Regions from separate parts of the Mesorhizobium sp. HAY1-8B genome, predicted to be linked through region 3. Evidence: predicted binding sites of a transcription regulator. Region 3 holds the regulator's gene; each other region holds the start of a gene.
The links. Region 3 encodes LexA, which represses DNA repair genes until DNA is damaged. Its sites were predicted from a motif close to TGTTCNNNNTGTGTTCNG; they were not measured.
Positions count from the first base shown of each region.

Region 1 (9,959 bases), 830 kb from region 3:
TCTCGGCTATCTGTTGCGCCATGAGGATTAACAGTCTTCGGCTGCAATTGCTGGCCTGGGTGGTGCTGCCGCTCGCCGGGCTGGCAGCCATCAATCTATGGACCAGCCAGCGTAACGCGCTAGCGACCGCCGATCTGGTCACCGACCGAATGCTGGTCGGCTCGGCGCGGGCGATTGCCGAGCAGGTCGCGATGGTCGATGGCGTGCTCGACGCAACGGTGCCTCCGGCTGCCATCGAGATGTTCGATACCGGCGACCGCGACAGCGTCTACTACCGGGTCGAGACCGCCGGCGGGCGTTTGCTGACCGGCTATCCGGATCTCCCCGAGGCGCCGCAGCATGCCAGCATCGGGGCCAGCTATCGCGATCATGAGCTACGGCTCCTGACGCTCAGCCATGCCGTCATCGGTGCCGGCGACGACTCGCCGATATCGGTCACCGTGGGCGTTACACTTGCCGGCCATGATGCGATGGTGAAGCGGCTGTGGTTCAGTGCCTTTGCCCAGCAGCTGGCGCTCGTGGCGATTGCCGGCGTGTTCGTGCTGCTCGGCCTGCGCCGGGGCCTGGCGCCGCTGATCCGGCTGCGCGACGCGGTCCGCTCGCCGAGCCGCAGCGATCTCGACCCGGTCGAGGTGCCGGGCGCGCAAAGCGAGATCCGGCCGCTGATCGACGCGCTCAACGTCTATATGGAGCGCGTGCGGGGGCAGATGGCGGCGCAGCGCCGCTTCATCGCCAATGCCGCGCACCAGTTGCGCACGCCGCTGGCGCTGCTTTCGACGCAGGCGAGCTATGCCTTGAGGGAAACTGTCCCCGACGCACGCCAGGAAGCGCTGTTCGCGCTGCAGGCAAGCTCCGGCAAGCTCGCCCGGCTGGCCGAACAGTTGCTCACCTTGTCGCGGGCCGAGCCCGGCAGCCGGCGGCCACGCGCCGATCGCATCGACCTGACCGAGGCCGCCAGACACGTGCTGGAAACGCAGGCGCCGGCGGCGATCGCCCGCAATATCGATCTCGGCCTTGAAGAGACCGGTCCCGTGCCGGTTGTCGGCGACGGCACCATGCTGCGCGAAATGATCGTCAACCTCGTCGACAATGCGCTGCGCTACTCCTCATCAGGCGGCAGCGTCACGGTGAGACTGGCGGCCGTCGATGGCGAAGCCGTGCTGGCGGTTGCCGATGCCGGGCCTGGCATTCCGCTGGACGAAAGAGACCATGTGTTCGAGCGCTTCTACCGCATCGCCGGTTCGACCGAGGAAGGCAGCGGGCTGGGGCTCGCCATCGTGCGCGAGGTCGTCGAAAACGCCGGCGGCCGCGTCACCCTGCGGGATGGCGCGGTCGGCGGCCTGGTGGTCGAAGTCAGGCTGCCCCTGGCCTGACCAATCAGGTGCCTTGCTCGTTGAAGGGTGCCGGCCGCCATTTGACGACATAGTTCTCGAAGCGGGTGATGATGAACTCCACCACCAGCGCCATGACAGCCAGGATGATCATGGCGGCGAAAACGCCGTTGGCGTTGAAGGCACCTTGCGCGGTCGAGATCAGCAGGCCCATGCCTTGCTTGGCGCCAAGGAACTCGCCGACGACGGCACCAACCAGGGCAAAGCCGAAGCTGACATGCAGGCTGGCCAGAATCCAGCTCATCGCCGAGGGGATGATCACCGAGGTGGTGATCTGGAACGGCGACGCGCCGAGGATCTGTGCGTTGGCGATCATCGCCCTGTCGGCCTCACGCACGCCCTGGAAGGCATTGGCGAAGACGACGAAGAACACCATCACCACCGCAAGCGCCACCTTCGAGGCCATGCCGAGGCCGAGCGCGATGATGAACACCGAGCCCAGCACAACGCGCGGTACGGAATTGGCGATCTTGATGTAGATCGAAAAGACGTCGGCCAGCAGCCGGTTGCGGCCAAGGATGATGCCGGCGGCGATACCGCCAACGGCGCCGATGACGAAGCCGAGGAAGGTTTCCTCAAGCGTCACATACATCTGCAGCCAGAGCGATCCTTGCGACGTGCCCTCGGTGACCCACACCCAGATCTGGTCCCAGATGCCGGATGGGCTGGCGAAGAAGAACGGGTCGATGACATTGTAGTCGGCGCCGAGTTCCCACAGGCCAAGGAAGACGACGAGGATTGCCACGCGCAGGCTGATGACGAGCGCATGGCGCCGGCGCAGCCGCGCCCTCGCCCGGGCTTCGGCAACGGCGATCGAAGCATCGCGGACGGCAGCCTGATTGTCGGTCGGAGAGATTGCGGTCATGCTGTTTCTCCTTTCAATGGCTAGCCTGCAGGCCACGGCTCTGGCCGAGCTGTACTTCCTCGCGCAGATCGTTCCAGATCACCTTGGCGATCTCGATGAACTTCGGGTCGTAACGGATGTCGGCCATGACACGCGGGCGCGGCAGGCCGATACGGTAGACGCTCTTGACCGTGCCCGGCCCAGCGGTCAGCACATAGACCTTGTCGGCCAGCGCCACCGCTTCCTCGAGGTCATGAGTGACGAAGACGACGGAGGATTTCTGCTCCGACCACAGGTCCAGCAATTCGTCCTGCATGGCGGTGCGCGTCTGCATGTCGAGCGCGCTGAACGGCTCGTCCATCAGGAGGATCTTGGGCTGGTTGATGAAGGTCTGCGCCAGTGCGACGCGCTTGCGCATACCGCCCGAAAGCTGATGCGGATAATGCCTTTCGAAGCGGCCGAGGCCGACGCGGGCGATCCAGTCGCGCGCCCGCTCATAGGCCTGCGCTTTCGGCGTGCCGCGATAGAGCGGGCCGGCGGCGACATTGTCGAGGACGCTGCGCCACGGGAACAGCGCATCGGCCTGGAAGACGAAACCGATGTCGCGGCTGATGTCGGTGACCGGATTGCCCATGACGCGGACATTGCCGGTCGTCGGCCGCAGCAGCCCGGTGACGAGATTGAGCGTCGTCGACTTGCCGCAGCCGGTCGGCCCGACGACGCAAGCGAACTCGCCACGCGCCACGGTCATGGTGAAATCCCTTATAGCCGTCATCATATGGCCGTCGGGCGTGACGAAGCGCAGCGTCACATCATCGATGGCGATAGCGGCGTCGGCGGGTGGCGCGGCCTGAGACAGCTTCTCGGCCGCCATGGTTTGCACTTGCATGGCGCACTCCTGAGGTGTTGGCGCGGAGATGCCGTCGGTCGGCCAGCAGACCTTCCGTCATCGGCATCCGGAAAGGCGCCGCTGCCGAACTGATTCAGCCAAGCGGCGCAACTTGTTGTTCTTCAACGCGCGGAGCGGAAATCCGCAGCCGTCGGACGGCGCTAGAGCATTTCACCGTTTCATGGAAACGGCGAACCGCTCTAACTCTTTGTTTTGACGCAATTCCGGACGGAAAACCGCTTCACACTTTTCCTGGAATTGCTCTATTTGGCGGCGTCGACGAATTCCGTCGTGAAGGTCTTCGACAGGTCGATCTGCTTGCCCTGGAGGCTCTTGGAGAAAGTCGACAGAACTTTCAGCACCGTCTCCGGGCCATCGGCCGGCATGCGACCGTCGGGCGTGAACATCGCCTTGCCGCCGGCCAGGCCCTGCACATAGAGGTCCTTGTTGCCGGCGTAATAATCCTTCGGCATCTTGTCGGCGATTTCCTCGGCCGAATGCGTGGCGATGAATTTCATCGTCTTGACGAAGGCGTTGGCGAGTTTTTGGGCCTCGTCCTTGTGGCCTTCGAGCCAGGAAGACTGGACATAGAAGGACGCCGCCGGATAGTCGCCGCCCAGCGCTTCCCTGGTCTTTTCAGGCGTGCGCATGTCGACCAGCACGCTGGCCTCGCCGGTCTTGAGCAATTGCGCGATGGTCGGCTCGGTGGTCATGCCGGCCTGGATCTGATCCTGTTTGACGGCGGCGATGAAGGTGTTGCCGGCGCCGACCGGCAGCAGCGTGTAGTCGCCGGGCTTCAGGCCGTTGCGCACGGCAAGGTACTGGGTGAGGAAATCGGTCGAGGAGCCGAGACCGGTGACGCCGAGCGTGGCGCCCTTGAAGTCGGCTGGCGACTTGATCTCGGGGTGCTTGGCGGAGACCAGTTCGACCTCACCCGGCGCTTGGCTGAACTGGACGATCGACTGGATGTACTTGCCCTTGGACTGCAGGTCGACGGTGTGGTCGTAGAAGCCGACGACGCCCTGTACGGCACCAGCCAGCAATTCGTTTTCGGCCTCAACGCCGGCACGCGAATTGACGAGCTCGACATCGAGCCCTTCATCCTTGAAGTAGCCGAGCTGCTGGGTGAGCACGGCCGGCAGGTAGATCTGCTTTTCCATGCCGCCGACGATGATGGTGATCTTGTCCGCCGCCGATGCTACCGTCGCACCAGTGGCGACGAGGGCAAGCGTCAGGGCTGCTGAACGCAAAACGCGTTTCGAGATGAAACCGGTCACTTTATTTCCTCCACCTGGGCGGCGCGCCATCCCGGCTGTGCCGCATTCCTCCATGCCGGCCGCTCCCGCACCGGACACACGGCGAAAGCCGCAATGCCGTCATTGCATGCCCAAGCTTTCAGCTGGCTTTCAGCCATTTTGACGGCCGTGGAATCTGGTCACGAAGCGCCAAAACCGAGAACGTCGCACATGTCGTATTCGCCAGGCGAGCGTCCCGACACCCAGAGTGCGGCGGCGACGGCGCCATGGGCAAACATGATGCGGTCGCCGGCGGCATGGGACAAGGTCACAAGCTCGCCTTCGGCACAGAAGCTGACGCTGTGTTCGCCGACAACGCTGCCGCCGCGCATCACCGCAAAACCGATCTCGCCGGCTGGCCGCACGCCGGTGACGCCGTCGTGGACGCGCCTTGCGACCGCGTCCAGTGCGACGCCGCGTCCGCCGGCAACGGCCTGGCCCAGCATCAGTGCGGTGCCCGACGGTGCATCGACCTTGTGGCGATGGTGCGCCTCGAAAATCTCTGCATCCCAGTCATCGGCATCGAGCGCCCTCGCCGCCTGCCCGACCAGCCCGACCAGCATGTTCAGCCCAAGCGAAAAGCTGCCGGAGCGGACGATGGGAACCGTTTTCGCGGCGTCGGCGATGGTGGCCAGTTCGACGGCATCGAAACCGGTCGAGCCGATCACCAAAGCGGGGCCGCCGCGGTTTGCGCAAAACCTTGCCAGGTTGGCCGAAGCCGCAGGTGTGGTAAAATCGATCACCACATCGGCCGTGGCAAGCGCCTCGTCGCGGCTTACCAGCCCGTCGCCGGCGCTGCTTGGCCGATGGAAGCGGGCGGTCAGCGACAGCCGCGGATCGGCCTGCACGGCCTCGGCCATCTGGCGGCCCATGCGACCGAGTGCGCCGGCAATGGCAATCCGGATCGGCGCCATGGCCTTCGGCTATTTCCACATGCCGCGCATGCGCGCGCCGATGTCAACGCGCACTTCGGGCCGGGGCGCCCTGCCCTGCGCCGCTTGCCCGCCCGGCCACGACACCTGCTGGAATGCCGTGAGCATGGAGGCCGGGATGAACCGCGTGCGCGAGGCATAGAGATGGCGGTCGCCGCGTGCCGCCTGGCCATGCGGAAAGAAGCGCTGCGGCATGACCAGGTTGAGGCTGTCCTTGGCCCGCGTCATCGCCACGTAGAGCAGCCGGCGCTCCTCCTCGATATCCTCCTTTGTGCCGACACCGAGATCGGCCGGAATGCAGCCATCGACCGTGTTGAGCACGAAGACGTTCTTCCATTCCTGGCCCTTGGCCGAATGGATGGTCGACAGGATCAGATAGTCCTCGTCGCGATGTGGCGGTCCGGCCTGGTCGCTGGTCGCGTCCGGCGGATCGAGGGTCAATTCGGTCAGGAAGCGTTCGCGCGAGGCGTAGCCCGAGCCGATCTGCTCGAGCTGCAGCAGGTCGGCACGGCGCGTGATGACATCCTCATGGATGCGCTCCAGATGCGGCTCGTACCAAAGCCTGACCTGCTCGAGATCCGCCGGCCATTTTGCGCCGGCCCGCAGGCCGGAATAGAGCGAGACGAAACCCGGCCAGTCGTCCGCCGCTCGTTGTGGCGGCCGCCAGCCAGCCAGCCCCATCGCCTCATCAAGTGCTGTCGTCATCGTCTCGACGATCTGTGCGGCGGCTGAAGGGCCGATCCCCGGCATCAGCTGTAGCACGCGGAAACCGGCGACGCGGTCGCGTGGGTTTTCGGCAAAACGCAGCACCGCCAGCACGTCCTTGACATGCGCGGCGTCCAGGAATTTCAGCCCGCCGAATTTGACGAAGGGAATGTTGCGCCGCGTCAGCTCGATTTCCAGCGGCCCGCTGTGGTGCGAGGCGCGAAACAGCACCGCCTGCGATTTCAGCGCCGTGCCAGCCTCACGCTCGGCAAGGATCGTATCGCAGACGAAGTTCGCCTGCTCGACCTCGTCGCGCACGGTGACCAGCCTTGGCTTGTCGGTGGATTTGCGCTCCGACCACAGGTTCTTGGTGAAGCGCTCCGAAGCCTCGCCGATCACCGCATTGGCGGCGGCCAGAATGGTCTCGGTCGAGCGGTAGTTGCGCTCCAGCATCACCACATCGGCGGCTTGGGCGAACTGTTTTGGGAAGTCGAGTATGTTGCGCACCTCCGCGGCGCGGAAGGAATAGATCGACTGCGCATCGTCGCCGACCACCGTCAGCCCGGCACCGTCGGGTTTCAGCGCCATGAGGATCGACGCCTGCAGCCGGTTGGTGTCCTGGTATTCGTCGACCAGCACATGGTCAAAGCGCCCGCCCAGATGCGCCGCGATTTCCGGCTCGGCCGCCATCTGCGCCCAGTAGAGCAGCAGATCGTCGTAATCGAGCACGTTCTGCGCCTGCTTGGCTTCGACATAACCGGCGAACAGCAGCTTGAGCTGATCGGCCCAACCGGCGCACCAGGGGAAGGCCGACCCCAGCACTTCGCCAAGCGGCGCCTGCGCGTTGACGGCGCGCGAGTAGATGGCGAGGCAGGTCCCCTTGGTGGGGAAGCGAGCCTCGGTCTTGGAGAAGCCGAGCTCATGACGCACGAGATTCATCAGATCGGCGGAATCCTCGCGATCATGGATGGTGAAGGCCGGGTCGAGGCCGATCTCCAGCGCATAGTCGCGCAACAGCCGCGCGCCGATGCCGTGAAAGGTCCCGGCCCAGGTCAGCGCATCGGTGATGACAGCGGCGTCGCGGCCGAGCACTTCGCCGGCGATACGCTCGACACGTTTTGCCATTTCGGATGCGGCGCGGCGCGAAAAGGTCATCAGCAGGATGCGGCGCGGGTCGGCTCCCCTGACGATGAGATGGGCGACGCGATGCGCCAGCGTGTTGGTCTTGCCCGAGCCCGCGCCGGCAATGACCAGCAAGGGCCCGGCGATCTTGCCGTCACCATGCTCAACGGCCTGACGCTGCGCGTCGTTCAGCCGGGCGAGATAGGCAGGCTGAGCAGTCGGCTCCAGAAAAGTCGAATCATGGGCGGCGAGGTTCATCGCCCATCAAGCATCGTTTCCGCTTTGTTCGCAACAAGGAAGCGGTGATATGCCATGGCGAAGCAGGACCAACCGAGGAGCGGGATTTGGTTCCCGGTCAACTGCCTAGGGCCGCGCGGCAAGGATAGAGAACTGCGACGCTCCGCGAGCGAAACGCCTGGCGACTCCAGCACGCGTCAGACCGTTGAGTGACAAAAGCACCGACTTGGTGGCTCAACGCCACGTCACTACCGCTTCAAGCGCCGATTGCCGGCATTGCGGCCAAGGCCTTAAAGCCTGCTGGGTGATCATCGATCATTTGTGTAACTGGCATTGATGATTGCCTCAGCCAATCTTTCAACATCGTCTATATCGGTGGCGTAAGACATAACGAATCTTGCCGTTGTCTCTTCGTTCTCTTCATCTATCAAATAGAATTTGAATCCACTTTTTCGCAGACGTTCATATGTGCCCATGTCAGCTTTCAGGAAAACCATATTGGTCTGCGCTGGATAGCAAGGCGCTATGCCGTTTTGCGAGAGGGCACTGCCCAACCGACACGCCATCGCGTTTGCGTGTCGGGCTGACTCCCTCCAAAGATCATTGTCGAAATAGGCTTCGAGCTGCGCCGCCAGAAACCACAGGCGGGAGGGCAGATGGCCTGACCGCTTCATCAATCGCTTGAAATCATCGGCCAGGCCATGCTCGAAGAAAACAACGACCTCAGTCCCTATCGCGCCGCCCTTTGTCGCACCAAGGCACAGGACATCGACGCCCGCGCGCCAGGTAAGCTCGGCAGGCGTCGAGCCAGATGCCACGACGACATTGGCAAACCGGGTGCCATCCATATGCACTGCCGCGTCATGGCCTTTGGCCCAGCTGGCCAGCCGCAGCACTTCATCCGCTGAATAGTATGTGCCGACTTCCGTTGCCTGACTTAGCGAAAGCGCGGTCGTTCGCAATTGGTGCACGTCATCAAGAATTCCGAAGCCACGGGTGCAGGTTTCGGCGTCCAGTTTTCCATTCTTGCCATCCAGGGCTTTCAGCCTTCCCTGGCTGTGAAACTCCACCGCGCCGCATTCATCCCGATAGACATGCGATAACCTATGGCAAAGAATCTGGCCGAAACGTCCGGACATCTGGGCGAGAGCGAGGGCGTTTGCCGCGGTTCCCGTCAGAATTGGAAATGCCGCAACCTCGTGCTCGAATATTTCGGCAAGTCTTTCTTCCAACCTGGCTGTGATTTGATCGTCACCATAGGCGTCCATCCACATGCCGCTTCCTTGGACGGCCGCTTCAAGGATTTGTGGTAACGGCGGAGCGACATTGTCGGATCGAAAATCCTTGTTCATTCCGAGACCAGGATTTCCTCACGCGAAACATCGGCCAGCAGGTGACCAAGGCAGTCGCCCCTGCGAACCCTGCCGATGGCCCGGCTGCAAATCCATGTTCCGGATTCCGGGAAAAATACCCGCAACCCGGTTTGCATCGGGGTTTCAGGATTGAGAATTGTGCCCGCAAGGTCACCCTTCCCGACCTCGTCGCCCAGGGCGGCGGCGGGTTCAAAGATTCCGTCGCGATCGGCATAGAAATAGTGCCGCTGGCTCGCGTGCATCAGCCGGCTTTCGATCTCCTCTTTCCATTCGCTTGCCAGCGGAAGAATTTTCAGATGCGCCATTAGGCGGTACATCGCGCGCTCGGCCACCCAGGCGGCCTGTCTGGAAATCCTGCCGCCACCGCCGAATTCGCCACTGAGGTAGACAACGCCGTTTCGGTACGCGGCGCGGCCAGCCTCCGATCCCTCGGGTATACCCTTGTGAGCCCAGGCGATGGGAGCATTCATGAATTCAAGTGCATGGAGCGTGCCTACCGCCTTGTCAGGATCGTTGGAAACAGTCGCATAAGTGCATGGCATATATTCCAGGGAGCTGCCGCCTGAATGGAAGTCGAAGAAGACGTCACACATCGGCAGGATGGTGTTTGCTATATAGTCGGCGATCCGGGACGTGGGATTGTCGGAAATCGAGTCGCCAAAACAGCGGTTCAGGTTTCCGCCGTCGAGTGGAGACACTCGTGATCCCTCCAGCGCGGCCGGCAGATTTGCCGCCGGCAATACGATGATGCGGCCCGATACCGAGTCTGCATCCAAGGTCTGGATTAGGCGGGTCAGGATTGCCTGACCCTCATATTCGTCCCCGTGCGATCCGGCCATCAACAGCAGTGTTGGTCCGCTTCCGTTCTTGAAAAGCGAGATAGGGATCGGAATGATCCCGTAAGCGGAGCGATGGACGGAATGCTCCAGGTTCAGGAAGGAATCCTGCCGTCCTGCACGGTTCCAGTCGATGTCCGTCCATAGCGGCGACAATGACAAATCTTCCTCCTGCTCAAAAAGATCCGATCATGGGGAACCGGGTTGACCGGCTCTACATGGAATCTCCATCGCTTGTGGCGTCAGGCCGAGAACCAGACGCGCTCGGCGGCGCGGTCACCCGACAAGTCCGAGACGGCACTCGGCTCAAATCCATGAACGCGAGAACTTCTTGC
Region 1 covers NZ_CP200321.1:3,613,543-3,623,501, reverse strand. Annotated here, with positions in the region: gene AC1VON_RS16975 (response regulator) at 1-31, shown strand, start outside; gene AC1VON_RS16970 (sensor histidine kinase) at 21-1,373, shown strand; gene AC1VON_RS16965 (ABC transporter permease) at 1,378-2,256, opposite strand; gene AC1VON_RS16960 (ABC transporter ATP-binding protein) at 2,270-3,124, opposite strand; gene AC1VON_RS16955 (ABC transporter substrate-binding protein) at 3,388-4,401, opposite strand; gene dapB (4-hydroxy-tetrahydrodipicolinate reductase) at 4,560-5,333, opposite strand; gene AC1VON_RS16945 (ATP-dependent helicase) at 5,343-7,436, opposite strand; gene AC1VON_RS16940 (threonine aldolase family protein) at 7,724-8,767, opposite strand; gene AC1VON_RS16935 (succinylglutamate desuccinylase/aspartoacylase family protein) at 8,764-9,786, opposite strand; gene AC1VON_RS16930 (ABC transporter substrate-binding protein) at 9,867-9,959, opposite strand, start outside.
Region 1: the regulator LexA is predicted to act here: its motif matches at 7,451-7,468, upstream of AC1VON_RS16945 (ATP-dependent helicase).

Region 2 (9,959 bases), 3.5 Mb from region 3:
CGGCGGCGGTGCTGAATATGCCTTCAACAACAATTGGACCGTCCGTGCGGAATATCTTTACGTCGACCTTGGCAAGAAGGATTTCGGGTTTGATCCGTTCGCGTCCTATGACGTGAAGACGAATTTCAGCGTCGTTCGCGCTGCCGTTGCCTATAAATTCTGACTTTCGGCCACGCAAAGCCGGTGCTTGATGTCCGCATGACCGGACGGTCCGGGCCGCGATCGATTTCGATCCGCGGCCCACGCGCGAACCGTCAGTTCAATCCCAGCGTCCCCCGCAGCTTGGACAAATCCTCGGCCAGCGCCGTCACCGGGCCGGCCAGCGCCTTGCGGTCGGCATCCGACAGCTTGTCGTAGGTCTCGAAACCGTCTGATGTCTTGTACTTTGCCAGGATGGCGTCCACGGTGGCGAAATTGTCGTCGACGGTCTTGATCAAAGTGGGGTTCTCCTTCTCGACCAGCGGATGCACCAAAGCGACGATCTTCTGGGCGCCGTCGATATTGGCCTGGAAATCCCACAGATCGGTGTGGCTGTAGCGGTCTTCCTCGCCTGAAATCTTGCTGGACGCCACCTCCTCGAGCAGCCCAGCCGCTCCGTCGATGGCTTTTTCAGGCGGCACGGTCAGGCCGGCGACGCGCTTCTGCAGGTCGAACACATCGGCGTCGAGCTTTTCGGCCAGCGGACCGAGGCCATCCGTGGTGTTCTGGCTGAACAGGCCGTATTCGATGCGGTGGAAGCCGTAGAAGTCCGCCGACTTTTCCTTCTGCTCATGGTCGTCGGCGCGCGAATCGATGGCGCCATCAAGGTCGGAGAACAGTTCGGCAATCGGCTCGATGGTCTCGTAGTTGACGCGGGCCGGCGCATAAAGCGCCTTGGCCTTGGCGAGGTCGCCTGCCTTGACCGCATCGGTAAACGCCTTGGTGCTCGTCACCAGCGTCTCGATCTTGCCCTGAACGTAGAGCTTGTAGTCGGCGATCGGCTGGACGAGATCGAGCGGCGAGACGGCGGCGTGCGCCGGCGCGAGGCCGGTCAGCAGCGCGATTGCGGAGGCGGCAAGCAGGGTTCTCATCGGATATATCCTCTCATGGTGTGAAGTGGGTTCGGGGTTCAGGCATGCGTCGAAGCGGCCATTTCGAGCAGTGACCGGCCGAGATAATCCTGATCGTCCTTCACGCCCGGCAGGACGAAGAAATAGCCGCCGCCAAAGGGTTTGATGTATTCCTCGAGCGCCTCGCCGTTGAGGCGGGTCTGCACGGCGACAAAACCCTGTTCGAGGTCGGCCTGGTAGCAGATGAACAGCAGGCCCATGTCCATCTGGTTGGATTTGCTGACGCCATTCGAATAGTTGAACGGCCGGCGCAGGATCAGGTGCTTTTGCGCTTCGGCGTCGCGCGGATTGGCAAGCCGGATATGCGCGTCGAGCGGTGTGGCCTTGCCCTGGGGGTCGCTGGCGAAGTGAGGAACATCGGCCTCGCTCGTGCCGCCTTCCAGCGGCGCGCCGCTGGCCTTCTGGCGGCCGATGATCGTCTGCTGCTCCCGCAGTGGCGTGCGGTCCCAGCGCTCGACGAAATTTCTGATAAGGCGCACCACCTGGTAGGAACCGCCTGATGTCCAGGCCGGCTCGCCGCCGCCCGGCTGTACCCAGACGATCCGCTTCATCAGCTCGGCATCGGTGGAATCCGGATTGGCCGAACCATCGCGAAAACCAAGGAAGTTGCGCGCGCTTTGCTTGGGCTTCCCAGGATTGGCCGGTCGCACCGGCACCGAACCTTCCTGCTTCCAACGCAGGAGCAACGTGTCAGGCGTGTTCTTCACGATATCGCGCAGCGCATGGATGTTGGTGTCCGGCGTGTTCGACGAGAACTGCAGCAACAGGTCGCCGTGACAGAACTCTTCCTGCAAGGCGTCGTTGGAGAAAGAGGTCATCTGGACGAGATGCCTCGGTTTCAGCCCCTGCAGGCCGAAACGATCGTCGAAGATCGACGCGCCGAGCGATGTGGTTATCGTCAGATTGTCCGGCGTCACCACCGGGCCGAGAATGCCGGAATCAGGGGCGGGAAACCTCGGGTCGAGCGCGGGCGGCGTCCCGCCCGCCATCAGGAAGGCCGTGCGTTCCGTCAGCGTGTGCAGCAGCCTCTGCAGCCCGGCGCGGTTCTGGGCAAGCACGTCGAAGGAGGCGACCAGGCCGGCGGCCGGCCGCGGCGTGACGATGCCCGGCTGGTGCTCGCCATGGAAAGGCTGCACCTGGTCGAGCGTGTCACTCTCCGGCGCATTGGTGACGCTGCCGGCGCCGGCCACGGCGACTTGCGGGGCAAGTGCCCCGGCGACAGCGCCGATCAGCACCGAGCGGCGCGAGGGTGAGAAGGCCGCGTTCGCGTCGACAGGTTTTTCCCTGGTTGTCATTGGCTGAGGTCCATGCTTTCACGCAATCGGGAGAGGTCGCCGGCGAGCACGGTTGCTGCCTTGCCAAGCTCGGCCTTGGCGGGATCGGAGAGCGCGTCGGAGGCTTCCGCACGGCGCATCGCGATCATGTCCCCCAGCACGGCGAAATCCTTGTCGAGCGACGCCACGATGTCAGGCGCGGTCTTGACTGCCACTGGACGCAAAAGGTCGAACACCTTGCGGACGCCCGTCACCGCCGCCTCGAAGGAGGTAAGGTCGCCATGCGCGTAGGGGCTGTCGCCGAAATCCGGGCCTGGCGCGGCGAGCCGCTCCAGGATTGCAACCGATCCGCTGACCATGCTCTCCGGCATGATGCGCAGATCGTGGATGCGCGTCTTGAGCGATGCTGCGTCGCTCACCAGCCTGTCGGCGACCGGCGCGAGGCTGTCGGCGCTGCCCTGGTGGAACAGCCCGTATTCGAGGCGGTGCAGGCCACCGAAGGCCGGATCGGCCTCTCGCTGGCCGAACGCGTCGGCGCGCCCGTCGATCGCCGCATCGAGGTCCGAAAACAGCGGCGACACCGGGGTCAGATGCGCGTAGGCGGTCTCGGCCGGCGGATACAGCGCCTTGGCCGCGGCCAGATCGCCCGCTTTCACCGCGCCGGCAAAGGCGTTCACCGCCTGAACGAAGGTATCGCTCTCAGTCGCCAGGAACACTTTGTACTCGGCAAGCGCGCCGATATAGGCAGCGAGATCGGGTTTTTGCACCGCGCCGGCATTGGCAGCCGGCAGCACATGCAGTCTGCCGCGTGGGTTCGAGAGCAGGCCGCAGGTGATGGCGTAATCACCGGGCTCAAGCCGCGTCGCCAAGGTCTGGGTGAAGCCCGGCGCGATGTTCTCGCGCTCTTCCAGCACCATCACACCGTCGAGGATTTCCCACTCCACGGCGCGGTCGGAGCGGTTTTCGATCTGGAACACATGACGACCAGCGGTGACGCTCAGCTCGTTGGGCTCGCAGGATTTTCCGGTGATCGCCACCGTGGTCGCCGACGCAGCGAGATGGCGTCCTTTCTGCGCGACCCGTGTCGCATGGGTGAAGGCGGCGGCAGCCGCGACCAGCAGCACGAGGGAAAACGCCAGGCCGATGCGGACCGCCGTGCGCGGCAATACGGGGGATTGCGGCGTCACGGTCATATCGCCGGCCGCCCTTGTTTGGAGGCCGTTGCCGATTGCAGACCCGGCCGGTCGGCCAGGAAGAGCCACAGCGACGGCAAGAGGAAGCCGAGATAGATGGCGATCTCGCTGACCGTTGGCGCGTCGATATAGCCGAAAATGCCTGAAAGCACCGAGCCCAGCGGGCTGTCCATCGGCAGCACGCCGCTGACGTCGAAGACGACCGTCTGCCCATGGTTCCACAGGCCGGCCTCATGCAGCGCGTTGACCGAATTGGCGAGAAGGCCGGCGGCGACGATCAGGATGAAGGCGCCGGTCCAGCGGAAGAAGCGTCTGAGGTTGAGCCGCACGCTGCCGGCATAGATGCCGTAGCCGACAGCCGCGGCCAGCAGCACGCCGGCAAGTGCCGCCAGCGGCGCAAGACTGTTTTCCTGTTGGAAGGCGGCGAGCAGGAAGAACACAGACTCGACACCTTCGCGCGCCACGGCCAGGAAGACCATGGCGATCAAGCCGAAGCCTTTGCGCGATGGCGTCTCGAAGGCCGCGTCGATGGAATTGTGCAGCTCCGCCTTGATCGAACGGGCCGCCTTGCGCATCCAGAACACCATCGACGTCAGCACGCAGACGGCGACCAGCCCGATGATGGCTTCGAACAGTTCCTGCGCCTTCTGCGGAAACTCGACGCTGGCGAATTGCAGGACGGCACCGACGCCGAGCGAGAAGGCGAGCGCCAGAAAAATGCCGATCCACACCACCGGCATCCAGGCGCCACGGCCGGTGCGGTCGAGGTAGCTGGCGATGATGCCGACGATCAGCGCGGCCTCGACGCCCTCGCGGAACATGATCAGAAACGGTACCAGCATTGTCTGTCCAGCCGCGCCGACGAGGAGGCCTTTTTGTGGAGGCTGCACCTGCTGAAGTTGGCGGCCCTCAAGAGCGAGGCTGAAAACTTGTGCAGAGCAGTCAGCTTTTATTCTCGACGGCTCGCGCTACACAAGGGCGGCGCGATCACATCCGTGAGATGTGAATGTGATCGCGGTGGATGGCGGCGTCATGAACTCGACTCGGCCTCTCACCGGCTAAAGCGCGTCAACACGGTCTCATTGAACGGTGCTGAACTTCTGGACGAGAATTTTCAATCGATCCTCGGCGCCGAAAGCGGGGATACGTTCTGATTGCTCGAGCACGACCATTCCATGCAATGCGCTCCACAGCACTTCGGCCAAGAACACCGAGTCTTGCCGATCGGGGCCGAGTGCGTTGACAAGGGCGGCGAAGGCGGCACGCAGCGCCGGCGGCGTTTCCTCGCTGGCGAATTTGATCTTTGTCGGCAGGACGAACATTGCCTCATAGACAACTGGCCGCGAACGGGCAAAATCAAGATAAGCGGCACAGACATTGCGCAAAACGTCCGGAGCGCCAGCACCGCTCGCCGCTTCCTTTGTCAATCGCGTCGCAAGGTCCTCGAATCCTCTGGTGGCCACTGCGGCCATGATGTCCGCCTTGCCTTTGAAGTGGCTGTAGAGCACCGGCTGGCTGTAGTTGATCAGGTCCGCGAGACGTCGGGTGGTGACGGCGTCCCAGCCCTCGGCTTCGGCGAGTTCGCGGGCCGTGGACAGGATGAGTTCATAGCGCTCGGCGCGCTGGCGCTCTTTGCGTTCGGCGATCGACATCCAGAAACCCTACCAATGCACCTTTTTCTGTCAACGCTAGATTTTTGTTGACGCAAAATTCTAGCGGCGCTAGTTGTTCTGCGACTGATAGGAGTTAGCCATGCTACAAACTGGATATGTGCTTTCCGGCCTGATCGCGGCCGCAATTATGTTCCTCGGTGCACGCTTTTGGTGGGCTCCTCACGCCGCTTCGGCGGACTTCGGCATTGCCGGTTCACCCCCGTCATCGACAGGATTTGCCGCGTGGCTGTCCGTGAAGGGCACGCGCGATATCGCGTCGGGCCTTTTTGTCATCCTGCTCATGGCCAATGGCTCGCCGCGCCTGCTCGGCGAATTCATGCTCATCGCAAGCCTCATCGCGTTTGGCGACATGGTGACAGTCCTCCGTTCGCGGGGAAACCGCGCCCTCGCCTTCGGCATGCATGGCCTTACAGGGCTGGTCATCGTCGCAACTGGCGCGTGCCTCATCCTGGGCGCCAAGTAAAAACGCTCTGAACACTGCAACTTAAAGGCTAGAAGGACGAAAGTGGCTCGATGGCAGTGGCATTTACGCCGCCTGCGCCACCCGCTCCGAGCTCATGCGATAGGAAATCGCCTCGGCCAGATGGATGCGGCCGACGGTTTCGCTGGCGTCGAGATCGGCCAGCGTTCTCGCGACCTTCAGCACGCGGTGATAGGCCCGCGCCGAGAAGGCGAGTTTCTCGCTGGCGTCCCTGAGCAGCGACAGGCCGGCGGCGTCGGGCATGGCGATGTCTTCGATGACGGCCGGCGCGCAATGCGCGTTGGTGGTGGCGCTGGTCACGCCGAGCCGTTCGAAACGCTCGCGTTGCAAGGTGCGGGCGCGTGCCACGCGCAGCGCCGCCGCTGCACTCTTCTCCGCCCGGTCCGGCCTTATCAGGTCGCTGGCCGAGACCGCGGGAACTTCGATCCTGAGATCAATGCGGTCGAGCAGCGGACCGGAAATGCGCGCCTGGTAGTCGGTGCGGCAGCGCTCGCCGCGCAGGCAGCGATAGCCCGGCTCGCCGGCCATGCCGCAGCGGCACGGGTTCATCGCCGCCACCAGTTGGATGCGCGCCGGATAGGTGACGCGGTGGTTGGCGCGCGCGATCATGCAGTCGCCGGTCTCCAGCGGCTGGCGCAGCGCATCGAGGGTCTGCGGTGTGAATTCGGGGAACTCGTCGAGGAACAGCACGCCGTGATGCGCCAGCGACACCTCGCCCGGCCGTGCGCGTATGCCGCCGCCGACCATCGCCGCCATCGAGGCCGAGTGGTGCGGGGCGCGAAACGGCCGCCGGTCGGTCAGCTTGCCTTCGCCAAGCTCGCCCGCCACCGAGGCGATCATCGAGACTTCCAGCAATTCCTTCGGCGCCAGCGGCGGCAGGATCGACGGCAGCCGCTGCGCCAGCATCGATTTGCCCGATCCGGGCGGGCCGACCATCAAGAGATTGTGGCCGCCCGCCGCCGCCACTTCCAGCGCCCGCTTGGCCGTCTCCTGGCCCTTGATGTCGGCAAGGTCGGGCAGGTCGCGCGCCGAGGCGTGGATGCCGGCCTCCGGCCGCGACAGCACCTGCGTGCCACGGAAATGGTTGGCGATGGCGATCAGGCTGCGCGGTGCCAAAATGTCGAAGTCCTTGCCGGCCCACGCCGCTTCCGGCCCGCAGGCGAACGGGCAGATCAGGCCCTTGCCCTCGGCATTGGCGCCGATCGCCGCCGGCAAGGCGCCGGCGACAGCGGCAATCGTGCCGTCGAGCGAGAGTTCGCCAAGCACGACATAGCCGGCCAGCATGTCGCCCGGAATGGCGCCAAGGGCTGCCATCAGCCCGAGCGCGATCGGCAAATCATAGTGGCTGCCTTCCTTGGGCAGGTCGGCCGGCGCCAGATTGACCGTCACCTTCTTCGACGGCATCGACAGGCCCGACGCATGAAGCGCGGCCTGTACGCGCTCGCGGCTTTCGGCCACCGCCTTGTCGGGCAGGCCGACGATCTGCATGCCGACCTTGCCGGGCGCGATCATCACCTGCACGTCGACCGGCACGGCCTCGATGCCCTGGAAAGCGACCGTGCGAACCCGCGCCACCATTTTCCCACCCCGGATGCGGGCTGGCCCCAGCCCCTGCGATCAGGCCAGAATGGCCCTTTGGCGAGACAACCACAGTTTCTCGGCCAAATCAAGAACATTACGGGAACGGGCAATCGCTGGGGTTGCAGCCGAACTGCGCCCGGTTGCAAAAGCGGAACATGGTTAAGACAAAATGAAAACGCTTACTTCCGCTTGTCCTCGACCGCGTCCCAGAACAGGCTGGCGATGTCGGCGCCGCCGAAACGCTGCACCTCGCGCACGCCGGTCGGCGACGTCACATTGATCTCGGTCATGTAGTCGCCGATGACGTCGATGCCGACCAGGATGAAGCCGCGTTCCCGGAGCGATGGTCCGATGCGGGCGCATATCTCGCGCTCGCGTTCCGTCAGCTCGGTTTTCTCGGCGCGTCCGCCGACATGCATGTTGGAGCGGGAATCGTGTTCGGCCGGTACCCGGTTGATGGCGCCGACCGGCTCGCCGTCGATCAGGATGATGCGCTTGTCGCCCTTGCGAACTTCCTTCAGGTAGCGCTGCACGATATAGGGCTCGCGGAAAAGCTGGCCGAACATTTCGAGCAGCGAGGCGAGGTTGCGGTCGGCCTCAAGCAGATGGAAGATGCCGGCGCCGCCATTGCCGTAGAGCGGCTTGATGATGATGTCGCCGAACTCCTTGCGGAAGGCGGCCACCTCCAGCGGGTCCTTGGTGATCAGCGTTTCCGGCATCAGGTCGGAAAATTCGGTGACGAAGATTTTTTCCGGGCTGTTGCGCACCCAGGCCGGGTCGTTGACGACCAGCGTCTTCGGATGGATGCGCTCCAGTATATGCGTGGTGGTGATGTAGTTCATGTCGAAGGGCGGATCCTGGCGCAGCAGGATGACGTCTATTTCGGAGAGATCGGTGCGCACCTTGTCGCCCAACGAGTAGTGATTGCCCTTCTCATCGCGCAGTTGCATCTCCTCGATGCGGGCAAATACCTTGCCGTCGCGCAGCGACAGCCGGTCGGGCGTATAGTGGAACAATTGGTGACCGCGCCGCTGCGCCTCCAGCGACAGTGCGAAAGACGTGTCGCCGGCGATCGACACGGCGGAGATATGGTCCATCTGGACGGCGATTTTTAACTTCATGGCAGGTCCCCAGCGCAGTCGACGAGAGCGATATAAGGGTCGCGGCGCCTTCTGCCAATCGGGCCAGCGATCTAAAGCGCATCCTTGCGACGCGCTTTAGATCTTGGTTTCGTGCATGTCGTTGTCCCAACACCGGAGCCACTTTTGCGCGACATGCATCAACGGTCGAAGACCAGCCTGGAATAACCGAGGAAGGACAGCGCCATGGCGGCCAGCGAGGCGATGGCGAGGGCGGCAAGCGGCGGCGCTCCCGGCAGCGCGAGCAGGATCGCGGAATAGACGAGGTAGTTGACGATGCTGGTGGCGACGCCGACGCCGCCATAGCGGGCGCCTTCTCTTGCCATGCCGCGGCGCGAGGGCGCGAAGGTCAGGTGCCGGTTGATCTGCCAGGTGACGCAGAGCGCAAAGCCTATCGACAGCACGCGGGCGGCGAAGGGCCCGAGCGGCGTGAAACTGAGCAGCAGCCAGAGTGCCGCCGCATCGGCGAAGAAACCGATTCCGCCGGCAAAAACGAAGCGGACGAGGCGGTTCACCGCCTCAGGCTGCCCGCGGTGTCTTGCCCGGCGCGACCTTTGCCGCGGCGGGCGCGATCGCGCTGGTGCGCCGCTCGGCACGGCCCGAAGGCATGGAGAGATAGAAGATGCGCTTCTGTTCGGCCCGCCCGCGCGACACCGAATCAAGGATCAGCCCGGTCACCGCCGCAAGCATGGACAGGAGCAGCAAACCGACCGACAGCACCCAGGTCGGGATGCGCGGGACAAGGCCGGTTTCAGCGAACTCGACCAGCACCGGCGCCATCAGGAAGAGGCTCGAGGCCAGGAAGAACAGCGAAAAGGCGCCGAAGAAGCGCAGCGGCTGCGTCTCCTTCATCAGCATGGCGAACATCCACAGGATCCTGGCGCCGTCGCCAAAGGTCGACAGTTTCGACGACGACCCGACCGGCCGGCGGCCATAGTCGAGCGCGATTTCGCTGACCGGCAATTTGAGCTGCGAGGCGTGTACCGACATTTCGGTCTCGATCTCGAAGCCGCCGGAGACGGCTGGAAAGCTCTTGACGAAGCGCCTGGTGAAGACGCGGTAGCCGGAGAAGATGTCGGTGAAATCGCTGCCGAACAGCCATTTGTAGAGTCCGTTGAAGACACGGTTGCCGAAAGCATGGCCGGCCCGTCCGGCATCGTCGGCGACGCCGCGCCTGGTGCCCACCACCATGTCGGAACGTTCGGTCAGCAGTGTGTTGATCAGCTGTGGCGCGTCCTCGGGCGCATAGGTGCCGTCGCCATCGGCCATTAGATAGATGTCGGCATCGATGTCGGCGAACATGCGACGCACCACATTGCCCTTGCCCTGGCGCGGCTCGCGCACGACGATGGCACCGGCGGCTCGGGCGCGCAGGGCCGTCAGGTCCTTCGAATTGTTGTCATAGACATAGACGGTGGCGGCCGGCAGCGCTTCGCGGAACCGCCGCACCACCTCGGCAATGGTCGGCTCCTCATTGTAGCACGGCAGGAGCACGGCGATGACAGGTTC
Region 2 covers NZ_CP200321.1:972,008-981,966, forward strand. Annotated here, with positions in the region: gene AC1VON_RS04905 (outer membrane protein) at 1-163, shown strand, start outside; gene efeO (iron uptake system protein EfeO) at 255-1,070, opposite strand; gene efeB (iron uptake transporter deferrochelatase/peroxidase subunit) at 1,109-2,404, opposite strand; gene efeO (iron uptake system protein EfeO) at 2,401-3,576, opposite strand; gene efeU (iron uptake transporter permease EfeU) at 3,573-4,418, opposite strand; gene AC1VON_RS04930 (TetR/AcrR family transcriptional regulator) at 4,656-5,228, opposite strand; gene AC1VON_RS04935 (DUF4267 domain-containing protein) at 5,347-5,712, shown strand; gene AC1VON_RS04940 (YifB family Mg chelatase-like AAA ATPase) at 5,776-7,308, opposite strand; gene gshB (glutathione synthase) at 7,491-8,432, opposite strand; gene AC1VON_RS04950 (GtrA family protein) at 8,591-8,965, opposite strand; gene AC1VON_RS04955 (glycosyltransferase) at 8,970-9,959, opposite strand, start outside.
Region 2: the regulator LexA is predicted to act here: its motif matches at 7,399-7,416, upstream of AC1VON_RS04940 (YifB family Mg chelatase-like AAA ATPase).

Region 3 (9,959 bases):
AGGTCAGTCAAGGCAATGCTCTTCTTGCGCACCGCCGCCATGTCGACCTCGTCCCAGATATCCAGCGCGCCCTTCAGCGCCCGCATCGACAGCACCGGCTGCGTGCCGCACAGGAACCGGAGAATGCCGCTGCCGGCGGCAAAACCCTGCTCGAAGGCGAACGGCCGCGCATGGCCCCACCAGCCGCTGAGCGGCTGATGGACATGGTTGTGATGGCGTGTCGCGGCATAGATGAAGGCCGGCGCGCCCGGGCCGCCATTGAGATATTTGTAAGTGCAGCCGATGGCGAAATCGGCATTGGCGGCATCGAGTTCGACCGGCAAGGCACCTGCGGTGTGGCAGAGATCCCAGACGATCAGCGAGCCGGCCTGGTGGGCCTTGCGCGTCAGGGCTGCCATGTCGCGCAACTGTCCGGACTTGTAGTTGACGTGGTTGACCAGGATGACGGCGACGCGCTCGTCGATCAGCTCTTCAATGGTCGGAGCATCCACGCCCTCGAGCCGCAGCACCGTGCCCGGCCGTGTCGAGGCCACGCCCTCGGCCATATAGAGATCGGTTGGAAAGCTGTCGCCTTCGGCGACGATGACCGTGCGGTCCGGCCGCATGTTGAGTGCGGCATGCAGCACCTTGTAGATGTTGATCGAGGTCGTGTCGCAGACCACCGTCTGGCCCGCCGCGGCGCCGATCAGCCGTCCCAGCTGGTCGCCAAGCGCGACCGGCATATCGAACCAGCCGGCGGTGTTCCAGGCACGGATAAGGTCCTGTGCCCACTCCTGCGTCGCGGCCTTCTGCAGCTCGTTGAAGACGGCGGGCGCCGCGGCGCCCAGCGAATTGCCGTCGAGGTAGATCACGCCTTCCGGCAAAATGAACCGGTCGCGCATGGCACGCAGCGGATCCGCCGCATCCATGGCCTCGACTGCTGCGAGATCGAGCGTTGCGCGCATGATTTGTGACGTCCCTCGGTTATTCACGTCTGATTATTCACGGATCGCTTCGCGCGCGGGTGCCGGGCCTCGGCTGCGCTTCAGGCTGGGCAGAGCAAGCATGGCGAGCACGAACAGGCCCGTGGCAAGCTTCAGGTCGGGAGGCGGCATGCCGGCGGCAAGGCAAAACGACACCAACTGGTAGTAGATGATCGCGCCGGCGAAGGGCGCCAGCAACTGGCGCCAGACCGTCTGCTTGCCGACGACGGCCTCGCCGATCATCAGCGCGGCAAGGCCGTTGATGAGAATCCCCAGCCCCATATTGACGTCGGCGAAGCCCTGCGACTGCACCATCAGCGCGCCGCTCGACGCCGAAAATGCACTCGCCAGCCCGACACCGCCAATGGTCGCCGCCCAGACATTGATGCCTTGAGCCTCGGCCATATCGGGATTGGCGCCCACGGCGCGCACGGCAGTCCCCTTCTCGGTCCTGAAAAACATATAGAGCGCCAGGAAGACGATGAGCGCGACGAGACCGGCGACAACGATCTTGCTGGCCGGAAAACCCGGCCGCGCGAACGGCACCCAGTCGAACACGGTGGGCGAGCCGAAGACGGAGAGGTTGGACTTGCCCATGATGCGAAGGTTGATGCTGTAGAGCATCGTCATCATCAGGATGCCCGCAAGAAGCGTGTGGATGCGGAAACGCAGATGGATGAAGGCTGTGCAGCAACCCGCCGCGAAGCCCGCCGCGAACGCAACCACGATGGCTGCCAGCGGTGATACGCCGGCAGCCAGCAGCACGCCGCAGACGCAGCCCCCCAGCGGAAATGCGCCTTCGCTGGTCAGATCGGGAAAATTCAGCATGCGAAACGGGATCATGATCCCGAGCACGACAAAGGCCAGGATCAGGCTTTGCGCCAGCGTGACCGGTATGATCGCGACGAAGCTGGTGAGAACCTCCTGAACAAAGCCCATGATGATCAGCTCGCCAGCAACATGCGGTCGGTCTTGACCGAAAAATGGCCGATGAGGTCGATGACCGTGACCCTCGCCTTCTCCTCGCCGGTGATCTCAAGCAGGACCCGGCCCGCATCGAGCATGATCACCCGGCTGCCATAGTCGACGGCGTGTTGCATGTTGTGGGTCACCATCAGGGTGGTCAGCTTCAGCGCGTTGACGGCGCGCACCGTCGCTTGCATGACGATCTCTGCCGTGCGCGGGTCGAGCGCGGCCGTATGTTCGTCGAGCAGCAGCAAATCCGGCGATCCGCCGACGGCCATGATCAGCGACAGCGACTGACGCTGCCCGCCCGAGAGTAGATCGACACGGGTATCGAGGCGATTTTCAAGGCCGAGGCCCAATATCGACAGGCGCTCCTTGTAGGACGCAAGCCGCGTGGCGTTCAGCCCTTGCCGCAGCGTGCGTTTTTGGCTGCGCAGGTCGGCCAGCAGCATGTTCTCCGCCACCGTCATGCTGGCGGCTGTGCCGCGCATCGGATCCTGGAAGACCCGTGCCAACCTTGCGGCACGTTTGTACACCGGCATGGCTGTCACATCGACACCATTGATCAGGATTTTGCCGGAATCCAGGACAAGAGCTCCGGAAATGGCATTGAGCATGCTGCTCTTGCCGGCTCCGTTGGAGCCGATGACGATGCCGAACTCGCCCGTGGCCAGCGACAGGCTGAGACCGTCCAGCGCGATCTTCTCGTCGGCCTGGCCCTTGTAGAATACTTTACGCGCGGATCGGATCTTCGAGCATCGTTCCTCCCTGACCTCGGGATGACGGCGCCGGCGCCGTCATCCTTCAGTGCCGATGTCAGTCGACGATGCAGCCGCAATCGGCCATCGACGCCGGTATCTCGATGCCGAACGCGGCCATCGCCTTGCGGGAAATCGTTGCCATGTGATCCTTGTAGGCCGGGCGCGACGGCGCGATCGTCTTGGGATCCTTGCCCTTGAGGATTTCGGCGGCGATGTTGCCGGCGTTGACACCGACCTGCGTGTAATTGACCGCGAAGCTTGCCGGCACCGTGCCGTTGCGGACCGCGCTGTCATCGGAGTTGACGACCGGGATTCCGGTCTGGCGAGCGGCCGCGGAAACAGCGGCGATCGCCGGCTGGATCAGGTTCGAAGCCGGGCCGTAGATCACGTCTGCCTTGCCGGCGAGCGCGGCGATGCGCTGCTGGATGTCATTGACGTTGTCGATGCCGACTTCGACGACCTCGAAGCCGGCCGCCGGTGCGGTCGCCTTGATCTTCTCGACCAGGGCGACGTCATTGGCCTCGCCTGGATTGTAAGGCACGCCGAAGCGCTTGGCGTTCGGCAGCAGCTTCTTGGTGAAGGCCATGACAGCGGCGACATCCTGCAGATCGCTGGCGCCGGTCATGCCTTCGTCTCCGGCGTCCCACGACGGCACCAGCTTGGCCGCGACCGGATCGGTGACAGCGGCGAAGACGATCGGAATGCCGGAACCGGCAAGCGCCTTCTTGGCGATCTGCGAGACCGGCGTGGTGATGGTGTAGATCAGCTTGGGCTGCTCCGCCTGTAGCTTGGCGATCATCTGCGGCACCAGCGATGCATCGAAATTGGTATGGCTCTCCGTGTAGACGACATCCTTGCCCTCGACAAAGCCATTGTCCGTCAGCGCCTTCTTGAATCCGGCTATGGCAGCGTTGAGCTGCGGATGCTCGCCGAAATTGGCGATGCCGATGCGAATCTGGTCGGCGGCGGCACTCCCCGCGCTGACCATCAATGCGCCTGCCAGGGCCAATCCCGACAGCCAAGCGGATTTGGACTTCAACATCATTTCCTCCCAGATTTGATCAGCGCCGCTCATCGGGACGGCAACTGTGGCGATCATGGTCAGTCCATCGCTTCCTGTCAAACATTATATATAATTCTTGCCATCGAGCACCATCATATATAATTTTCACATGCCCGACGATGGACGGATCGCGATGCAGGACCAGAACAACTCCACGAAAACCGAGGCGGCCTATCAGCTGCTGCGGCGCGATATCCTGACCACACGCCTCATGCCGGGCGCACCGCTCAAGCTGAGTGCGCTGCGCGGTCTATACGGCGTCGGCTGGACACCGCTGCGTGAAGCCTTGTCTCGACTTGAGGCCGAGCGCCTGGTTACCGCCATCAGCAATCGCGGCTTTGCCGTGGCTCCGGTGTCGCGGGCCGAACTCGAGGACCTGGCTCGCGCACGGATGGTTGTGGAGATGCCGCTGTTCCTGGAATCGATCGAGAAAGGCGGCAGGGAATGGGAGGACGCGGTTGTCACCGCCCACTACCGGCTCTCCCGCTGCAAGACCGCGGTCGACGACCCCTCGGATGCGGCCGTCGACCAGTGGGACGAGAGCCACGAGGCCTTTCACGGGGCACTGCTGAGTGCCGCGACGTCCAACTGGCTGTTGCGCTTCCGTTCGACAATCGCCGATCAGTTGCGGCGGCATCATCGGTTTCTCGGCCTGGCGCCGACATTGCGGGCGGCCGCCGGCCTCAAGGATGGTTATGGCGAGGCAATGGACGCTCTTCGAGAGGCGATCGCGATCGAGCATCACACCGCGATCATGGAAGCGGCCCTCGATCGCGATGTCGAGCGGGCAAAGGCGCTGATGACGGCGCATATCGGCTATACGCTGCATGTCTACGTTCATAGCGAGGACGGCGGCGCGAACAACTACACCGCACGCGCCGGCAGCCTGAAAGCAATTTCCGGATGACTTCAGCGTTATTGCTCTCGAAGCATGATCGTTGGCGTTTTGATTTCGTTTCGTTCCGCCAGGAATGGATCGAACAACGACGCGATCCAGCCTCTGGACGCCCTCTAGAAACTGATTCCAAGGTCCATCAAGGGTAGGCCACAGGCCATTAACCAAAATGATTTCAATGCTCGCGCTGGCGGCGAAGGCGGCCGATCGCTGCCCGCTGCCGGCGGCAGACAATTTCAGATGCCTTAACAAATTCACTAAACTTTAAACAGTTGCGGAACACAACTGGAACAGATAGTGTTTGTTCTGGGTTTGTTTTTCGATTCCGATTCCCTTCGTTCAATGCCTGGGGGGCGCCATGCTGACGCGTAAGCAACATGAACTGCTGATGTTCATTCATGAACGGCTGAAGGAAAGCGGTATCCCGCCTTCCTTTGACGAGATGAAGGAGGCGCTGGATCTCGCCTCCAAGTCAGGGATACATCGCCTGATCACGGCGCTGGAGGAACGCGGCTTTATCAGGCGGCTGCCCAACCGGGCGCGGGCATTGGAAGTGCTGCGACTGCCGGATTCGATCGCGCCCGGCCTCAACGCGGCAAAGAAATTCTCGCCGAGTGTCATTCAAGGCAGTCTTGGTCAGGGCGGCCTAGGCCGTCAGATCAAGCCGGCGCCGTCGCGCTTGCCCTCTGCCGGCAATGACTACGACGCGGTCTCTGCCGTGTCGATCCCGGTGATGGGCCGTATCGCCGCAGGTGTGCCGATCGATGCCATCCAGCATCAGACGCATTCGATCTCGGTGCCTCCGGACATGATCATGGGTGGCGAGCACTATGCGCTGGAGGTCAAGGGTGACTCGATGATCGAGGCCGGCATCTTCGATGGCGATACAGTCATTATCCGCAACGCCGATACGGCGAGCCCAGGCGAGATCGTCGTGGCGCTGGTCGACGAGGAGGAAGCGACCTTGAAGCGGTTCCGCCGCAAGGGCGCCTCGATTGCCCTTGAAGCCGCCAACCCGGCCTACGAGACGCGCATTTTCGGGCCGGACAGGGTCAAGGTGCAAGGCAAGCTAGTCGGCCTGATCAGGCGCTACTGAGCAGGAGCGGCCGGCGTTTCAGGTTTTTGATAGGGCGGCAGTCCCCTCGCCTCACGCGAAAACTTTCGTTGCGTGTGCCAGGGCCGATAGGGCCCGTCCACGGCGAAGCTGATGGTTGGCGGGCTGGTCGCCGATTGGCGGTCGAAGAAGACAGCGGCACTGCCCTTGCGTGCGAGTTGCCGTTTGGTAACGACGAGAACCAGCGGGTTGTGGCAGGCATCGTAGCCCGTCGCATCATTGACAACGATCAGGTCGGCGAAGCCGCAGGCCTTCCAGGTAGCCTTGCGGTCTTCGACATGCGCGATGATCGCGCCAGACGGATGCCGGGCGAGACAGATGCCCTCCGTGCAATAAAACGGCGCCCCCGGCGGCAGATTGACCGCATCGGCCAAGTCGAATTGCCCGTCCGCCTTGTTGAACATCTCCGGCACGACGATGGTTTCGGACACCAGCGCGCGTTTCCAATTGTCGACGGTGAATTCGTTTGGACGAGCCCGGCTGACCGCGAGTTCGCCGCCGCCGATCGGCAGCGCAACCAGCCGCGCGTCTTCGGAGATCAGCACGTCCGGCGTGCGTGTATCCGACACTGTCAACAGGCCGGCGAGCGCGAATGGCACTGCCGCGAGCCGCAGCCATGTCGTCGCCATCGTCGCGATGACCAGGGCGATCGTCACCAGCAGCACGGAGTGTTGTGAAATCAGCCCGACCGCATCGACGGGGGAGCGTTCCGATATCCACGCCGATATGGCGATCATCGCGGTCAGGCCCTTGCCCATGAGGTAGAGAAAAGGTCCGTCCAGACCGAAGGGCATTGTCAAGGCGCTGACAACCGCCAGAAACATGACGACTGAGACAATTGGCATGACAGCCAGATTTGCGAACAGGCTGAGCGGCGACACACGCTGGAAGTGCCATATGGCAAACAGCGCCGTGGCGCTGCCGGCAATGATGGACGTCATCGCCACCCCTCCCGTGAGCGCGAGGAATTTTCGCGTCAGGAACCCCGGCAGGGATCGCCTTGGCGGTGGCGGTCTTGTCTTTCCCGCACGGTGATCCGCCCAGCCGGCATAGGCGCCGACCAGTGCGGCCGTCGCGGCGAACGACATCTGGAAACTCGGGCCGACCACTTCATGCGGCGACACCACGATGACGGCGATCGCCGAGATAGCGAGGTTGCGCATGGTCAGCGCCGCGCGATCGAACAATACGGCAATCAGCATCACCGCCAGCATGATGAAGCTGCGCTCGGCGGCAACGACGACGCCTGAGATGACGAGGTAGGCGGCGATCGACAACAGTGCCGCGGCGGCCGCATATTTCTTCACCGGCCGACGCGCGGAAAAATCCGGGAAAAGCGCGAAGGCACCGCGCAGCAGACCCATGATGGTGCCGGCGACCAGCGCCATATGCAGTCCCGATATGGAGATGATGTGATAGATGCCAGTGCGCCGCATCGCTTCGTTGATTTCATCGGGAATGCCGGCGCGCACGCCAACGATCAGCGCTGCCGCGATCTCGCCTTCGGCGCCGCCAACAACGCCCCTGATATGGTCGGCGATGGCTTCGCGCGCATTTTCTATCCCCGAAAACAGGCGGGCCGACAGCGGCATCTCATCGTCGTCGGCGGAGATGATTTTTGGATTGCCAAGGAAGAAGCCGCTGCCACCGATGCCGGCAAAGTAGCTGTCGAAGGAGAAATCGTAGCTGTCCGGCCGCACCGGACCGGTCGGCGGCAGCAGTTTGGCATAGCCCGATATCAGCGAGCCGGCGGTCATGTCGTCAGGTATCTTGCGCGCTGAAAGCCGGACCCTTTCCGGCGCGTAACGCAGTTTTGGCCGCGCCGTCGACGTCACGTCTATCGTCAATCGGATGCGGCCGGTCTCCATGCGCTCGAGCGAGACGACGCGGCCGGTCACTTGCGTCGAGATTTCCGAACCCAGCATCCGGGTGCCCGCCCGCCAGGTCTCGACCTTGGCGGCAAGCAGGCCCAGCGCGCACAACAATGCCGCCATGAAAGCCAGATGGGTTTTCGGCCAGGAGCGCGAGACAAGCGCACAGATCGCCATCAGCACGACGATCGCGACGGGCTTTGCGAAGTCAGGCTCCGCCGCCAGCGAATAGTAGCCGATCGCACCCGCGGCCAGGCAGACCGGCACCAGCAGGAAGGCAGCGCCTCGGTCAAGCTCCAGTTCCGCTGCCGTCGTCACACTGTGGCGCAGGCGACGCAAGGAAGCCTGGCCGATTTGCCGCCCGACACGCGCAATCCGGCCAGTGGCGGGCGGAATTGGTGCTGGGGCACCCGCTGGCAAAGGTTGGCTGCCGGAGCCGGGAAGGAGAGGTGATGGCGGCAGCGAGGCCGGCGGCGGGATCGCAAACAGGGACCGCTCGCTGACGCCAACAACAGCGTCCTCGCCCTGATCCGAGCCCCGGCCACGTCCAGCCATCGGGTCTGCCCCTTGCACCCCTGACGCCCTATGCTACATGAACGCGCAACGCGCGAAAGTCCGCGCCGCCGCGCCCCGCTTCAGATGGTTTCCGAGAGTTTCATGTCCGACAAGGTCGTCACCCGTTTTGCCCCCTCGCCCACCGGTTACCTGCATATTGGAGGCGCGCGCACGGCGCTGTTCAACTGGCTCTATGCCAAACATACCGCCGGCACGATGCTGCTGCGCATCGAGGACACCGATCGCGAGCGTTCGACCGATGCGGCGACGGCCGCCATCCTGGACGGACTCTCCTGGCTCGGTCTTGGCTGGGACGGCGATGCGGTTTCGCAGTTCGAGCGTGCCCCGCGCCACCGCGAGGTCGCGGAGGAGCTCGTGCGCCTGGGCAAGGCCTATTACAGCTACGAGACGCCTGCCGAACTGGAGGCGATGCGCGAGGCGGCTCGCGCAAAAGGTCTGCCGCCGCGCTACAATGGTCAGTGGCGCGATCGCGATCCATCCGAGGCGCCGGCTGGCGTCAAGGGCGCCATCCGCATCAAGGCGCCGACCGAGGGCGAGACGATCGTCCACGACCGCGTCCAAGGCGAGGTGCGCTTTCCCAACAAGGATCTCGACGACTTCATCATCCTGCGTTCGGATGGTAACCCGACCTACATGCATGCCGTCGTCGTCGACGACCACGACATGGGTGTCACGCACATCATCCGTGGCGACGACCACCTGACCAATGCCGCCCGCCAGACCGTGATCTATAACGCCATGGGCTGGGACGTCCCGTCGATGGCGCACATCCCGCTGATCCACGGCGCCGACGGAGCCAAGCTGTCGAAGCGCCACGGCGCGCTTGGCGTCGAGGCCTATCGCGCCATGGGCTACCTGCCGGAGGCGCTGCTCAACTATCTGGCGCGCCTGGGCTGGAGCCACGGCGACGACGAGATCATGTCGATCAAGGACATGATCTCCTGGTTCGACATCGGCGACGTCAACAAGGGCGCGGCCCGCTTCGATTTCGCCAAGCTGGAAGCAATCAATGGCGCGCATATGCGCCGCATGGCCGACGCCGAACTGTTCGACATCTTCATCGCCACTCTACCCTATCTCGAGGGTGGCCCGGCGATGGCCGCACGCCTTGACGACACGAACAAGGCGCAACTGCTGGCAGCCCTTCCGGGGCTGAAGGAGCGCGCCAAGACGCTGGTCGAGCTTGTCGATGGCGCGGCCTTCCTGTTCGCCACGCGCCCGCTGCCGATCGACGACAAAGCGGCCCTCTTGCTCAATGACGATGCGCGCAAGATCCTGCGTGGCGCTCACGAAGCTTTGAACGCGGTTTCGGGCGACTGGACGGCTGCCGCGGCGGAGGCCGCGATCCGCGATTATGCGCTTGCCGGTGGCCATAAGCTTGGCGCCGTGGCCCAACCCCTGCGGGCCGCGCTGACTGGCAAAAGCACCTCGCCGGGTGTGTTCGACGTGCTTGCCGTGCTTGGACGCGAGGAGAGCCTGGCGCGCATAGCGGATCAAATCGATTAGGAGCAAACTGGCCCAAGAAGATTGGCATTGAAAGGCGCGTTTCGCAGTGCAACATTAGGCCTTGGCCCAATCTGGCACGCACCTCCTAAAATGCGGTGGCGAATACGCGCATTGCGGTGATTCGACGTGTCGCTCTGCAGAGATTTGCCTTTGCCGGCATGAGGAAACAAGAAGGAGTTTGCAATGACCGAAGCTGCGAAAAAACTGGATGTGGGCGGCAAGAACCAAGAAGCTACGGCAACGCT
Region 3 covers NZ_CP200321.1:4,442,061-4,452,019, forward strand. Annotated here, with positions in the region: gene kynU (kynureninase) at 1-944, opposite strand, end outside; gene AC1VON_RS21215 (ABC transporter permease) at 978-1,901, opposite strand; gene AC1VON_RS21220 (ABC transporter ATP-binding protein) at 1,907-2,677, opposite strand; gene AC1VON_RS21225 (ABC transporter substrate-binding protein) at 2,745-3,731, opposite strand; gene AC1VON_RS21230 (GntR family transcriptional regulator) at 3,886-4,659, shown strand; gene lexA (transcriptional repressor LexA) at 5,006-5,743, shown strand; gene AC1VON_RS21240 (ComEC/Rec2 family competence protein) at 5,737-8,187, opposite strand; gene gltX (glutamate--tRNA ligase) at 8,290-9,714, shown strand; gene gltA (citrate synthase) at 9,898-9,959, shown strand, end outside.